One region of the Fictibacillus sp. b24 genome, then DNA from elsewhere that is predicted to be linked to it. Evidence: riboswitches for the same ligand, from Rfam matches in the RefSeq annotation. Region 1 holds a riboswitch; the other holds the start of a gene.
What was found. Region 1 has a riboswitch for cyclic di-AMP ahead of QUF49_RS16790 (potassium channel family protein). Riboswitches for the same ligand answer to the same signal wherever they lie in the genome.

Region 1 (8,133 bases):
TTGTGGGATGCATCTTAATGAATACGCATCTTGCACTCTGATTTCGCCTTGCTTAGTAGTAAGCTGACTGCCTTCTAAATATGCTCTAAGACGCTCAGCCACTTCTACTTGTTCTTTATATCCTCTTGCAAGATGCACGTCTTCATCAAATGCATCTGTTATTCCTCTTAAACTTTCAGTTGTTAAAGAAGCGATGGCATCTGCCATGAGCCCGATTCGTTCAGCCTCTATATATGCTGCAATCCCCTGAGCTGTCATGGCTTGTGTTCCATTAATTAAAGCAAGGCCCTCTTTAGCCGTTAACACAACGGGTTCAATACCAGCTCTCTTTAATGCTTCTTGACCAGGAAGACGCTCTCCTTTGTAATACGCCTCTCCTTCACCTACTAAGACCAGTGCTAAATGAGAAAGTGGAGCCAGATCACCGCTCGCTCCTAGGGACCCTTGCTGCGGAACAACAGGATGGACACTCTTCTCCACTAGCTCTAACAGCCGTTCAATTACTACAGGTCGGATACCCGAAAATCCTTTTAACAGCGCATTTGCTCTTAAAATAAGCATAAGGCGACTGATTGTCTCAGGAAACGGTTCCCCAATCCCACACGCATGGCTGCGAATCAGATTGATCTGCAATGTCTCAACATCATCTCTAGAAATAAAAACATCACTAAACTTCCCAAAGCCAGTCGTGATCCCGTATACCACTTTACCTTCAGCCACAATCTCTTCAACCGCTTTCCGGCTGTCAGCAACTTTTTTCATGCTGACCGGGCAAGCTTCTACGGGTTCGTTATCATGCAGAATCCACTTGATTTCTTCCATGGAAAGTGTATTACCTGTTAATGTAATCATCTTCATCCCTCATTTTCTAAGACTCTGTTTATAATCGATTTGACTCGCGGATATATGTTAAAAACTTGCGGAATTACGACTGAAATTCGCGGGATTATCGTTAAAACTCGCGGGATTAATTCTAGATCTCGCGGAATTAATGCTTATTTTTCATTTTTTACAATCGCAAGGTCCCCGAAAGCGAGAAATCAACCACTTTCATGAGCTTTTATTACAAACAAAAAGAGCGCACCCGAAAGAAACACTTTCGAATACGCCCCCTCATCACTAGTTGCTATGGGCACTATTTAAATATGATTAATACCGAGTCCGATCGCTTCATGCTCCAATCCTTTTACAGGAGCACCGATCGTTCCGTATAAAGCGACCGCTATCCAGTCCCCTTCTTCCTTCTTTTCATAAGGATTGCCGCGGACAACAATAAACCGTAAACCGACAGTCCTAAGAACCGTTCCTAGTTGAACCTGTCCTCTAGTCACTCCATGAAATGCTTCCATGATCGCATGGTAAAGGGAATGTGTTTCGCGATAAATCCCGCTTTGAATCACCTGTTCATTTTTGGCTGCTGTTTCAATCGCAGCTACTACCTTTTGAGAATCCATCGAACCGGCTTTGCCTACGCAATACTTCCAGCCCTGTTTTTCTATTTCAGGCAGATAGCTTTCGTCTAATACACCTAACATAGCCATTTTTCCAATCAATCGCTCGTTCGATAATGCCATTTCATGAACCACTCTTTCTGCTCACGGCTAATAACTATCTCTAGTGTATGCGTTTACAATTTGTCCGTCAATTCCCTTTCAACAACTTATCACGGCACTACAGTAAAGAAAAAGACATGTATAATCTATCAATCTAGCGGTAAGAATGTAAGTAAGAATATAACGGAATGAGGGTTGTAACATGTTAAACGTACAAAAAGAAATTGCACTTGCTTCAATGTCACGAACACCGCAGTTTGAGGAAAATGCGAATGACTTTTTTATTGCTTATGACAAAGGACATAACCCTATATTGCTCTTGCCTACAACCAAAGGTTTTCTTCCAGATGGCCAACTTTATGCCATCTCATTTATAAAGAAGGAAAACAACTCCTACCAATTTACGCTCTCAGATAAAATCATGCCTTTTTCAATGGAAGAAGCTACACTCATACACGATCAGCTCGGATTCTTCTTCGGCCCTGAAAACAATATGTTAACAAGTTTTTTCAAAGGTGACATATATGGCGCGTATGTTGTTTGGGCGAAGCATATGGTTAAACAGCTGATCAACGAAACCCTGCAAAATTGGCATAACACTTCTGATGATTTCCAGCGAGAGAAACATAAAAATCGGCTAACCTTGCTGCTTCAAGCTTAAATCTCCTTTGTATAAATGCAAAAACTGCTAAGCCACTTCATCTTTACTTCAGGTGAGAGGTTTAGCAGTTTATTTATTTAAATCAAGTAGTCGGTGATGCTTGCTCGTTATTTTTTCTTTTCTTTTTTAACTGTTTTTTGAAGAACGTTGCAATAAATATGAGTGGAATATAACTGACCGCCAAGTAAAAACCGATTTTGTTCGTGTAATTATTGAGCAAATTGATTTTTAATCGAGTATCTAAGAAAATACAGGCAACTAATACAAGAGCTAATAAAACGATAAGCGTTACATGCTGACGGATGTTCAACATTAGTTTTGCTACCCGGCTCGAGGACCATATTGCAAGTGTAATATTGGGAAGGATCACAAGGCACCACATGGATACGAACACAAAGTCAAAACGCTCCACAAATGACACTTGTACGATTTTCACCATAGAAAGCGTTGCCCATATATTTCTGGCCAACTGTTCCTGACTAAAGAAAGCAAACGAGAACAGCGTAACCAGTAAATACATCATAAAGGTAAAGATATTAGCATGATGCGCAAATTTTTGAGAACGTTTTGCGTTTTTTATAAATGGATAAAAAACGAGCAGCGTCTCAAATCCGAGGTAACTGAGCATCATGTTTTTCGTTGCTGATAAATAATCTTTGAGGTTTTCATCAAATACAGGCAACAGATTAGAAAAATGAGTGAACTCTAGTGGATAAACCAACAAGAGGATTAATCCTAATGGAATGACGACTCCTAAGAAACAGATTCCTGCAACTGTTCGAAAACCTGAAGAAACGACGTAATATGTTAATAAGAGAAAGACAACAGCGATCTTCCAAGTACTTAAGGTAGGAAACATCCATACTTGTATCACTTCGATATACGTTCTTAAAACAGTAATGGACCATAATAGAAAGTAAAGTAAAAGAGCGAGATTAAACATGTTACCAAGAAGCCGGCCAAACAAAGATTTATGGATGGTCACGATATCTCCGTCACCATTGTCAAGCACATAATAGATCATCCATATAAGTATATGTACAAAAGCGGCTGCGATAATGACCGAGATCCAAGAATCATAACCAGCATATTTTGCAATGACTCTCTGATAACCTAGAACTCCAACACCAACTTGTTCAGAATGCACAAGGAAAAAGACAAGAAAGGGAGACACGAGAAAAGCTTCTTTAATTTTTTGCATGACGATTTCCCGTCCTTTCTGCTGAAATGCTTATAAATCTTGTTTTAGCATTCCCAACAGAAAAGTCTTTAACCCATAAATAGCCAAAAAAGCTAACTCATGAAAAGGGATTATCCCTTCTGAGTTAGCTTTCATTCTTTTACCCTGTAAATACTTCACCATCAGGATAACGAATATTATCTTTTGATTGTTTGGCTAGACTAAACGCCAATGTTAATGGACCTAACTTTCCGAAAACCATAACAGCACAGATGACTGCTTTTCCAATAACAGTTAGATCTGGGGTAAGCCCCATACTTAACCCTACCGTACCAAAAGCAGAAATGACTTCAAATACGATCATCATAAAAGAGGTGTCTTTCTGGACATATGTGATAATAAACAATGCTGCAAAAATAAACAAAATGGAAATGGTTGTGATAGCAAGTGCTCTATACACGACTGCATTTCTAATGGTTCGTTTCATAATAACTGTATCTTCTTTGCCTTTCAAAAATGCTGCAACAGTAAAAAGAATAACTACAAATGTTGTCAGCTTAATTCCTCCACCTGTTGAAGTACTCCCTGCTCCAACAAACATTAAAAGAATCATTAACAAAGATGTATCAGGATTTATCGCAGTCATATCGATAGAGTTAAATCCTGCTGTTCTTGGAGAAACACCTTGAAAGTAAGAAGCCCAAAATTGCTCTATACCTGAAAGCATTCCGATTGTTTTAGGATTATTAAACTCAAATAAGTAAAAAAGTAAAATAGAAATCACATTGATGATTACTGTGGAAATCAGCATGACTTTCGTATGAAGGGAAAGGGTTTTCCATCTTCGGCTTACCCACATATCAACCAACACAGTAAAACCAATCCCACCGGTAATAAACAGGAACGATATAACGAGGTTCATTGTCGGATCTCCCACATATCCCATTAACCCATCTGACCAAAGCGAGAATCCTGCGTTATTGTACGCTGATATTACGTGAAATACGCTGTAGTATATTCCTTTATAAAATCCTAAATCAGGTATAAGTCTTACCGAAAGAACAATAGTAGCAACCATTTGAATACTGATCGAAAACAAGAATAAGTTTCGTACTAACCTAATTACCCCGCCGATCGACGGTTGATTTAATGCCTCTTGCATAAGAACCCTTTGCTTAATGGATATTTTCCTGCCCATCATAATGACGACTAAGGAAGCAAAGGACATAACGCCGAGTCCTCCAACTTGAATCAAAAACAGAATTACAATTTCACCAAACAAGGTAAATGTAGATCCTGGATCAACCGTAGCAAGTCCTGTTACGGTTGCAGCAGATGTTGCGATAAAGAAGGCATCTATCCATGATAGGGCTTTTTCATGAGCAATGGGCAGCTTCAATAAACAAGTACCTACGAAAATAAGAAATAAGAACAGCAATGCTAAAAATTGAGGAGGACTCAATTTAATCGGATTGTGCAAGAATCGCTTACGATTTTTCACATGCAGTGCCAAAGCTTACACTCCTTCATCCTCGAAACGATTTAGGTCCTCATTTTTCCCAATGACAACCAGAATATCTCCATACTCTAAAGAAACATCTGCAATAGGAGAAACATGTATTTCATCTCCACGTTTAATGGCAACAATGTTACATCCATAACGCGCACGCACATCTAGATCTGTAAGCGTCTTGTTCACAAGTTTGTCCGTTACGCCAATTTCAACAATACTATGTTCATGTGATAGTTCAATGAAATCAATAATTTTTTCTGAAGAAATAAGCTGTGCAACTCTGAGTGCCATGTCACGCTCTGGGTGGATAATGCGGTCTGCACCTAGCTTTTCCAATACTTTATGATGATAATCATTCTGGGCTTTTACCCAAACTTTGTTAACGCCCGCTTCTTTTAAAAGCAAGGTAGTCAAAATACTTGCTTGAATGTCTTCTCCGATTGAAACAATAACATGGTTGAAGTTTCGAATGCCTAGAGATTTCATTACCTTTTCATCTGTTGAATTGGCTTGAACCGCTTGAGTTGCGATCGTTGCAAATTCATTTACTTTTTCCATATCATTATCAATTGCTAGGACATCGTAGCCCATAGTGGCAAATTCTCTACAAATGCTGCCCCCAAAGCGACCAAGTCCAATTACGGCAAACTGTTTTTTTTTCATTACGATTCTCCCCTTAACTACATGAAGTTTTCCTTCGTTGTCCTCTAGCCTTGCTGGTTAAGAGGTTCTGTAAATCAGTAAAAAAACGCAAAAAAAGACCACACAAAAAAGCGGGTCCGGTTTTTCACCAAATTGACCTCTCCAGTGACATGACGCTTACGGGGTTAGCTGTCGGATTAGGGATTGGAGTATCCCTTTTTGCGTAAAGCAAAATTCACCCCAAAAAATTGGTTCCCCCGTTTCACAGTAGTTTTACCATAAAAACAACTGTAAATTCAGCGATCTAAAGCCTGCTAAATTTTGAATTACATATACTGTAATCCTCCATCTTTTAAATGTCAATCCATTTTTATAGTGTTAACAAATACTTTACATTTTTCCTGAAAATTGAAGAACCAAAACTACGATTCCAACGATCCATACATAGATCGCAAACCCTTTAAGCGTGCCGGTTTGCAGAAGTTTAATCATCCATTTCACAGCAATATATCCGAAGATTGCTGATGCTAACGTACCAATCGCAAGCGCTGAAAAAGAGATCGGTGGCTGTGCACCCGTGAAAAGATCTTTTGACTGAAGAACAACCCCACCTGCAATGGATGGGATGGAGAGTAAAAATGAAAAGTACGCTGCTGCTTTTTTATCGATTTTACAAAATAACGCCGCTGCAATTGTGAGACCAGACCGGGAAACTGCCGGAAGAATAGCCGCTCCTTGAAATGTTCCGATCACTAGAGCATCGCGTATTGTAATGTCACCAATTCCTTTGTACCCGTTCCGTTTATAAGAATCAGCCCACCATAACAATAATCCTGTCAGCAAAAACTCCCATCCGACGGTTATCCCTGTTTTAGAGATTTCTTCAAAAAAACCTTTAAAAGCCAGTCCGATTATAGCAGTTGGAATCGTTCCTGCAATGAGCAGAATTCCGATTTTGCTGAACGGCCTTCTTATAACTTCTAAAATCTCTTTTCCATAGACGGTCATAACGGCAATCAGTGTACCAATATGCAGCATACTATCAAGGAATAGTCCCGCTTCCTCCAGCTGAAATACTTGCCTTCCTAAGAGCAAGTGCCCTGTCGAGCTCACAGGTAAAAATTCAGTTAAGCCTTGGACAATACCTAATATTAGGGCCTCGAGCCAATCCATAAAAAAATCCCCCTCTATAAATGGTCTCGTACAACCTATTCTATAAAGGGGTTTTCTATGCTATGTTTTCTAATAGGCGGCGAATCTCTTCGTCAGTTTCGTTTCTGCGGTACTCACGTATTAAGGATACGATCCGTTCCTCTAATCTTCACTTCCTCGACCTTCTTGCCTCTAAGAAAACATCTATCCTAATAGGCGGCGAATCTAAATTTTATAGAACGCCTGAGAACAGACGAGAAAACGACTCTTTCGTTCTTTCCCAAAGCCCTCTTTTATAAAATTCAACCGGGCGAATTTTTGTAGATTCTTCCATGTCTTCTTCGTACTGTCGAACCAAATCATTAACAGAAGACGTATTCAGCAGGAACACGTTCACTTCAAAGTTCAGATGGAAACTTCTCATATCCATATTTGCCGTACCAATCGATGCTGTATCACCATCAATAATGATTACCTTTTGATGCAAAAATCCTTTTTTATACGAATAGATCTCGATTCCTGAGCGTAAAAGTTCTGGATAATAAGAGCGGGTCGCATATTGAGTTAAGAATCCATCGTTAATTTCCGGAACCATTAACCGGACTTGAACTCCTTTTTTGGCAGCCACACGAAGAGCAGTCCGGATTGCTTCATTCGGAACGAAATATGGTGTTGCGATCCAGATGGATTTTTCCGCGCAGGAAATTAAAGAATAATAAAGATCACTCATTATCCCGAGCTGCGTATCTGGTCCGCTCGCTACAACGTGAACGGTGCCGTCTCCTTCTGCCGAGTGTGCTGCCGTAAGGTGATCATCTTCTAATAAGTCCTCACCGCATACATACTCCCAATCCATTAGAAAAATAGCATGCAGAACTTGAACAGCTTCTCCTTCCATGACCATATGCGTATCGCGCCAAAAGCCGATATCAGGATCTTCACCTAAATACTCAACACCAACATTGAGGCCTCCAACAAAACCTATTTTTCCATCAATCACAATAATTTTACGGTGATTTCGGAAGTTTAGTTTTTGGTTAAAAAATCCATAACGAACAGGTAAAAATGCTTCTACAAGAACACCAGCCTTTTTCATGCGATCAATATCATGCTGCTGAAGCGATAAGCTACCTATTCCATCATACAAAAATCTGACTTTAACACCTTCGTTTGCTTTTTTTATCAAAAGATCGATAATATCCTTCCCAAGCCGGTCGGAGCGAAAGATATAATATTGAATGTGTATATATTCCTTCGCCTCTTGTAACCGTGCAATGATCTCAGGAAACGTTTCTTGACCATTCTGTAAAATTTTCGTATCCGTGCGTCTGTTAATACGAGTAAGCGTGATGTGATGAGCATGTTTAGCGAAACATTGCTGATGCCTTTTCAAATCACTAAAATCCGGTTTCTCTTCTTGCTTAGAAACCCT
Region 2 (8,133 bases), 2.1 Mb from region 1:
ATTTTTCGATGGATAAAATTATGAGCCTGATAAAAGGTGATTCCATTAATAATAAGGCTTAAAAGCGCAGCTCCTGCGACGATAGTGAACGCAAATACAAACCAAAAGTTATTCGTCCCACTTTCAATTAATTCGATAAGAGGATTGATAACAGTCTGAATCTGTACCCATATGATCTTACCAGTAAGCATTAATATCTCGACCCATTTTTCCAAGAAAATCACTCCGAAATTTCATTATGTATCTATCCATTTTAACATGTTTTTTTATCCTTGCTTACATTTATTTACTCATAATTACTAAACTAGGGAAATCGGCATATAAAAAAGCTGCAGAGAAAAATCTCTGCAGCTTAATTAATCCATTATGATGCGCTAACTTCTTGATCACGAGCACCAAGATGTTTGTCTTCACCCTTGTCGACGATAACTGCACAAGCAGCATCTCCCGTGATGTTAACAGCCGTTCTTAACATATCAAGAAGTCGGTCAACACCAAGGATCAGAGCGATACCTTCAACTGGTAATCCAACTGAGTTTAGTACCATCGCTAGCATGATGAGTCCTACTCCAGGTACCCCTGCTGTACCAATACTAGCAAGAACAGCTGTAAGGATAACAGTAAGCATCGCACCAATACTTAAGTTTACATCATATACTTGTGCGATAAAGATCGTCGCTACCCCTTGCATAATCGCTGTTCCATCCATGTTAATCGTAGCGCCTAACGGCTGTACAAATCCACTTACAGATTTGCGGACACCAAGGTTTTCTTGGGCTGTTTTCATGGAGATCGGAAGTGTAGCATTTGAACTTGATGTACTGAATGCTACTGACATTGCAGGCGCAAAGCCTTTAAAGAACGTAACAGGGTTCATTTTACCTAACAATGCAACAGAGCCACCGTATGTGACGATTGAATGTATTGCTAATGCGGCAATTACGATTGTCATATAGAGTCCCATCGCTTTAATTGCATCCATACCTTGGCTTCCGATTGCCGAAGCGATTAGAGCAAAAGCCCCGTATGGAGCAAACTTCATTACTACATTTACAAGGTACATCATGATATCGTTACCTTGTTCAATTAAATCCATAATTCCTTTTGTTTTGCTTCCAAGCATCGTTAACGCGAAACCAACAAATACTGAGAAAGCGATGATTTGAAGCATGTTTCCGTCAGCCATAGCCTGAACAGGATTGGTAGGAATAATTCCTAATAACGTATCTGTAACAGCTGGAGCTTCTTGTGCTTCAAATTTAGCTCCTTCAGTTTTAAAGTCACCTACGCCTGGTTTAAAAATAAGTGCTAAACTCATAGCAATAATGATGGCGATTGTTGTAGTAGCTAAGAAGAAACCAATTGTTTTTGCACCGATACGTCCTAGTTTTTTTGGATCACCCAATCCTGCAGTTCCTAAAACGATTGAAAAGAAAACAATCGGTACAACAAGCATTTTAATAAGGTTTAAGAACAATGTTCCCACTGGCTTTAATACGTATTTATCCAGTGTTGCGAACGCATCTGGCAAGGTTAAATTAAGAATAAGGCCTGCTACAACCCCTAATGCCAGCGCGATCAAAATTTTCGTTGACAATTTCATAAACGCATCCCCCTTTTGTTTGAAAATTCTTACTATTGTTACTATAGTATGAGGAGTGTGTCCTAATACATGCCTAAATTTTTGTTTGCTGCATATAAAAACCCACGAAAATAGAGAGGATTTTCCGTGGGATACACCGCAACACATAGACTTAGCCCATGTATTAAAGCTCTCTCTCCAAAAACGCTTACGAGGTTAGCTGTCGGATTAGGGAATTGAGAGTTATCCCTTTCGTATTTAAACAAATTCATCCCGAGGCATATTGCCAATTTTGTGGTTCCCCCGCTTCTTCTCTTCAGTTCTTAGAATAGAAGTGAAGAATTCAGCGAATCATATGAATATGCTCTAATTTTATCAACATACATAAAAACTTGTCAAGAAAACACGATATACTTATTTATTCCAATTAATAGTTTCATCATGAATGTTTTTCCATATTCTCACTGCTACCCCATAAGTATGAGGATAACAGCGAAATATGTAGAAGGTTTTATTTTTCAGGGAGGTATTGTAAATGAAAATTGTATTTTATGAAAAAGGTGACTTAAGCATTATCGTTGGTGCTTCAAAATTAAAAGGCGAGCTAACGATTGAACAGATAAAGAACGAGAGTGAAAAGAAAGCAAAAGAACTTGGAGAACTATTAGGCCGAGAAATCGGATTCTTAATCGACATGAACGGGAAATTGGACGCTCAATTTAAAAAATAGGCTCCTTTTGTAAGCTTTGTTGTCTTGGAAGTAGTTGTTTTCCGTTTAAACAATCTTGTAGAAGTAGCAAAAAACCGGGATAGCCCCGGTTTTTTTATTTATACATAAGCTAACGAAAGCTTTTCTCTATTCTGTTTAAATACTGCCTCTGGTCTACCTGCTTCCTGGATCTTACCGTCCTGCATAAGTACAATCCTGTCCCCAATCGCACGCGCATCTTCTTCGTCATGTGTAACAAAAATAGAAGTAATCCCAGTACGTTTTAAGATTTCTTTCAAATCATCACGAATCTGTTCTTGAAGTTTAGTATCTAAGTTACTAAAAGGTTCATCAAACATAATTAACGATGGATTTGGTGCCAATGCTCTCGCTAAAGCTACTCGCTGCTGCTGACCCCCACTTAATTCGTAAGGATAACGAGAAGCATACTCTTCCATTCCTACCATAGTCAGAAGCTCCTCCATGCGGTATTGCTTCTGTTTACGACTCATTTTATGAAGGCCAAACTTAATGTTCTTCTCAACCGTCATATGCGGAAAAAGGGCATAATCTTGAAAAACAAGTCCTACCCCGCGCTTTTCAGGCTGTACAAATCGAAATGAATCGTTCATAACGGCACGATCAATTAAAATCGATCCCTTTGTAGGCATTTCTAAGCCTGCAATTAAACGAAGCAATGTGCTTTTCCCGCTACCGCTCTGGCCTAATATTACAGTAACTTCACCTTGTTTAAACCCTAAAGAAAGGTTTTCAAATAGAGGCTTACGGGAATTTTTATAATTGAACGCTAAATCTTTGATTTGAACAAACATTATTTTGGCTCCTTTTCTAAAACTTTGTGTAAAAAGAATATCGACAGTGCACTTATACAAATAATCACCATAGACGAAACAGAGGCTTCATGAATTCGTTCATCACTCGCATATTGGAAAGTTTTCGTAGCTAGCGTGTAGAAGTTAAATGGCTGCAGTATGAGCGTTAAGGGCAATTCTTTCAAAATATCAACGAAAACTAGAATAAAACCGCCAGCAATCGCACCTTTTATCATTTTTATATCCACTTTAAAAAAGGTCCTAGTAACAGACATTCCTAATGTCCTGGAGGCATCTGTGAAAACTGTCCCCACTTTTTCAAAGCCAGATTCAATAGAGTTATACCCTACGGCCAAAAAGCGGACAACATAGGCAAAGATCAGCATACTGATGCTTAAGCTTAATACAAGCGTAGGCTCCAGCCCCATCCATTCATATAAGACAATAACCTTTTGATCCAGTGCAAGAAATAACGTGAGTACACCTATCGCAATAACAGCACCAGGTATCGAATATCCCAAAACCGTTATCTTTGAAAAAAACTTGCTGACCCATCCTTTTGAAAGACGACTAAAATTAGCGATTATGAGAGCGGTAATAATGATTAGCCCTGAACCTATGGAAGCCACAAACACCGAATTCCAAATTAAATCCAGAAAAACCTCACTTAAGATTACATCATATGTCATGTACACCCACTGTAAAAGCTGGATGAAAGGAATAAGAAAGGCTATTGCAAACAATGCAAGGAATAAGGTAAGAACAGAGTACTTTTTCCAACCTTTTAATTCCTTCGGCTGCAATGGGCGTACTTTTGACGTTGAATAGCTGAACTGTTTCCGCCCCCGTATCAACTTTTCTGCGATTAGGATAAAGACAACGATTACCATCAATGTACCCGCTAATTTAATGGCAGATTGAATATCTCCCATTCCAAACCAAGCTTGAAAAATAGCTGTGCTAAACGTTTGAATTCCAAAGTATTTAACAACACCATAATCGTTAAATACCTCTAAGATAACTAAAGAGACACCGCCTACTATTGCTGTTCGAGATATTGGAAGTACCACTTGTATAAACGTTTGGAATGAACCTTTACCTAAAACACGTGCATTTTCTATTAGAGAAGAAGACTGGTTTTCCAAGAAACTTCTTGTGATGATATAAACATATGGATAGAGGAACAAAGTAAAGATAAAAATTGCTCCTGGTATGTTCATAATGTCAAAGAACTTTTGATCAACCTTTATACTAAAGTGATTTCTAAGATTTGTTTGGATAACACCCGTGTAATTCAGAATGCCATGGTACGTATACGCTCCGATATAGGGAGGAATCGCAAGAGGAAGAATTAATCCCCATTTAAAGAAACGCTGCATCGGAAACGTATAGGCAGTCACGAGCCACGCTGCACTTACACCAATGATTACAGTAAATATTCCTGTAAAAATAACTAGTGTTACCGAATTTATAATATAGTTCTTTAGCAAAAATTCTTTAATATGTTCCCAATTCTCATTACTCTCCGCGAATAACTGAACCATAATGAGCAAAGCCGGTAAAATGATTAAAATTGAAAAAATAAAGCTAAGCAGAGCCCAACTATTAAATTGCGATCTCATTTTTCGAATCAAATACAACATTTTCACCTTCTTCTTTACTCATCTGGTTAGGTCTAGCTGTTCGTTTCTACATACGATTAGCCGTATCACAAAATGCGATACGGCAATTTTTTACATTTTATTTCCAGCTTACTTCATTTAAGATTTTAACAGCATCTGCATTGTTTTCCCCAAGCTCAGAAAGATTAAGGTCTTGTTCCTTAAACTCACCCCAAGATTTTAACAGCTCAGAAGGTTCAACTTCTTTATTAACAGGGTACTCATAGTTCGCTTCAGCAAATACTTTTTGTACATCTGGACTTGATAAGTATTCCATTAATTTGATTGCATTTTCTTTGTTCTTAGCATGTTTCGTTACACCGATCCCGCTAATATTGATATGTGTTCCAGTAGTCTCTTGGTTAGGGAAGAACACTTTTAGCTGTTCAGCAACTTTCACTTCTTCAGGATCTTCAGAGTTTAGCATCTGTCCAAAATAGTAAGAGTTCATGATTGCAACATCACCTTCACCAGCAACGATACCTTTTGCTTGATCGCGGTCACCGCCTTGAGGGTCACGAGCCATGTTATTCACGATACCTTCTGCCCATTTCTTAGCTTCTTCTTTACCGTTTAGTGATATAAAAGAAGACACTAATGATTGGTTGTAAATATTTTCAGAAGAACGGATAAGCACTTTCCCTTTCCATTTGTCTTCTGTTAGAGCTTCATAAGTAGATAGCTCAGAAGGGTCAACTTTATCCTTAGAATAAACAATTACACGTGCACGTTTCGTTAAACCATACCATTGGTTATCTTTATCTTTTAAATTCTCAGGAATGTTCTTGCTTAACGTATCACTTTCAACGCTTTGGAGCAGATCTTTATCTTTTGCCCAATGTAAACGGCCTGCATCAGATGTGAAGAATAGATCTCCTTTAGTAGCCTTTCCTTCTCTAGAAAGACGCTCAATCAATTCATCTTCTTTCCCTTTAATAACGTTTACCTTAATTCCAGTCTCTTTTGTAAAATCAGCAAATATTTTATCATCAACGTCATAATGACGGCTTGTGTATAGATTAACTTCCCCGCTATTTTTTTCTTCTTTATTAGATGCTTTGTCATTACCTGAACTTGCACCATCATTTGACTTCCCACAGCCGGCCATAATAACAGCTGCTAGTAGAACAATAATAAATGTTGTGAATAAATTCTTCTTCTGCATTTTCTTCTTGCTCCCTCTATGTATAAATTAATTGAAAACGATTATCAACTTCAATTCTAATTATAATGATAATCATTCTCAAGTCAATGGTCTTTTTAAAAAAAATGGTTCTTCTTTAAAAAATAGTGGTGATAAGAGGGTGTTTCTACTTTCTTCTTTGACAGTTGATTGGAGTGCAAGGTGCGAGACTCCTGCCCCGCGGAAAGCGAGCACCTGGAATGGAAATCAACCACTTTCAAGGGCAACAAAGTTTATGAAAACAACCAAATTAAAAAACCTCCAAGAAGTCAAACACTTCTTTGGAGGCTATTCTTGATTTAAAGGTTTCCACTGGCTGTAAACCCAATTCCCCAGCTTATTATATCCCCTGCGGTTAGGATGCAATGAATCAGAAAAATACATGTCTTTTTCAACGTTTTCGTAGAGTTCATAAGTTGAGATGTACTTAGTAAGCGTGCTCTCATTACTTACTTCAATGATCGCTTCATTCCAAGACTGAATGCTATCAGAAGCAGTTGGGTCATAGGCTTTACCAAAGTAAGGATTATATAGTCCTAGCACATAGACGGGGGCAAACGAGTTATTTTCTCTCACAACAGTCAAGGTTTTGCTCAAATTGTTTCTTAATTTTTCTTTCCCGAGCAGAAGCGGCTGTTGTGGAAGCTGACGAAAGTTCCAGCCTGCAGCATGTCTAAAGTCATTGGTTCCTATGAATACAAACACATGATCAGCTTGCTTTAACGCTTTTAGCACAACACCATTTTCAAGTTGTTTTAACAATTGATCCGAACGCTGTCCGCTAATTCCGAAATTATTAACGATAACATTTCGGCCTGTTTGCTTTTGAATATTTCTTTTAACGATGCCTATATAACCTGTTTTAGACGGATCTCCAACACCGTAAGTTAACGAGTCTCCAAGAGCAACAATCTTAATTGTTTTTGTCTCACTCGCAACTTCTGTTTTACCGAAGTTCTGAAAGATGATAAATAGAAGTATAGCAAGAGCTGCTCCGCCAATTAGCCATTTCTTTGATACTTTCCGCACAACATATCCTCGATTCTAGTTATTGTTATCTTACTTTTTACCATAACGAGGGAAAATATCAAGTAATGAATGTGCTATTTGATCCGATAATCTTCTGAAGTAAGAGATGAGTCTTCCCAAAGGTTTTCTTGGTCATACTGGTACGAGTCTTTTTTAACAAAAGAATGAATGAGTAGTGCTACACCTCCGCACAATAGGCTTGCTGGTATTAAAGTAATAAGGAAACCAGTCATCTTCATCCCCTCCTGTACAAAACTATATGAGGAGGAGAGCACGTTTATGAAACAGAGAAATATTTAATAATTTATCTATTACTTATAGAAATTAAGGGTATAAAGGTAAAAGAAGAATTTAAACGGAGGTGCCTTTGTGGGATTTATATTCACGCTACTATATTTTGCAATTATCGCTATTGTAATTGAAATTAATGTACTGCTCTTTACCCTTACCGGTTTAAAAAAAGAAATTGCCCGCTTTCAGGTAATCTCAATGTTTACTGCTACTGGATTCACAACAGGTGAATCGGAGTTAATCTTAGAACATCCTATCCGAAGACGATTAAGCACTTTTCTTATCTTATTCGGTGTTTTTTCACTTGCCGTTATTATTTCTTCGATCAGCAATATCCTATCCGATGAGTTTAGATCCATAGAGCTTGGAATCATTATTTTAGTCCTGATCGGGGTTCACCTTATTTTAAGCATGCCTAAACTTAAGAACTTTATGAAGAAATCGTTTGATAAACATATGCAAAAGAATTACAACTTATCTGATCTGCCACTGCGTGACGTGATGTATTTTGAAGAAGATGATGTAGTAATAGAGCTGCCCATACATAAAGGGTCTTCTATTATTGGAAAGATGTTGAAGGATGTTATTGAAAAGGACAAAGACTTACTCGTGTTATTTATTAAACGTGGTGATGTAACACTTAGAAAGGATAGCTACACGACAGAGATCCAAGAAGGAGATATGATTTTTCTTTACGGCCACCAGCATTCCCTTCAAGAACAATTTAAAGATGAAATGGAGGAAATGAAAAAGAGTAAAGAAAAAAAACAATCAAACAGTAGCCATTTTTAGCTACTGTTTTTTTTGCACTACCCCCTAATAAAGAATTGAGGGTTCGAAAATAA

Region 2: linked by a shared signal. The riboswitch ahead of QUF49_RS05575 (dicarboxylate/amino acid:cation symporter) and the one ahead of QUF49_RS16790 (potassium channel family protein) in region 1 are both predicted to bind cyclic di-AMP.

What each region holds. Positions count from the first base shown of each region.
Region 1 is NZ_JAUCES010000005.1:3,211,772-3,219,904, forward strand. It holds gene hutH (histidine ammonia-lyase) at 1-852, opposite strand, end outside; gene hutP (hut operon transcriptional regulator HutP) at 1,140-1,574, opposite strand; gene QUF49_RS16775 (hypothetical protein) at 1,756-2,214, shown strand; gene QUF49_RS16780 (GerAB/ArcD/ProY family transporter) at 2,297-3,415, opposite strand; gene QUF49_RS16785 (TrkH family potassium uptake protein) at 3,555-4,907, opposite strand; gene QUF49_RS16790 (potassium channel family protein) at 4,911-5,570, opposite strand; cyclic di-AMP (ydaO/yuaA leader) riboswitch at 5,708-5,861, opposite strand; gene QUF49_RS16795 (undecaprenyl-diphosphate phosphatase) at 5,940-6,722, opposite strand; gene cls (cardiolipin synthase) at 6,934-8,133, opposite strand, start outside.
Region 2 is NZ_JAUCES010000005.1:1,100,557-1,108,689, reverse strand. It holds gene QUF49_RS05580 (hypothetical protein) at 1-215, opposite strand, end outside; gene QUF49_RS05575 (dicarboxylate/amino acid:cation symporter) at 365-1,603, opposite strand; cyclic di-AMP (ydaO/yuaA leader) riboswitch at 1,773-1,941, opposite strand; gene QUF49_RS05570 (hypothetical protein) at 2,118-2,312, shown strand; gene QUF49_RS05565 (ABC transporter ATP-binding protein) at 2,411-3,124, opposite strand; gene QUF49_RS05560 (ABC transporter permease) at 3,124-4,767, opposite strand; gene QUF49_RS05555 (Fe(3+) ABC transporter substrate-binding protein) at 4,865-5,950, opposite strand; gene QUF49_RS05550 (GDSL-type esterase/lipase family protein) at 6,257-6,997, opposite strand; gene QUF49_RS05545 (hypothetical protein) at 7,072-7,230, opposite strand; gene QUF49_RS05540 (TrkA C-terminal domain-containing protein) at 7,367-8,080, shown strand.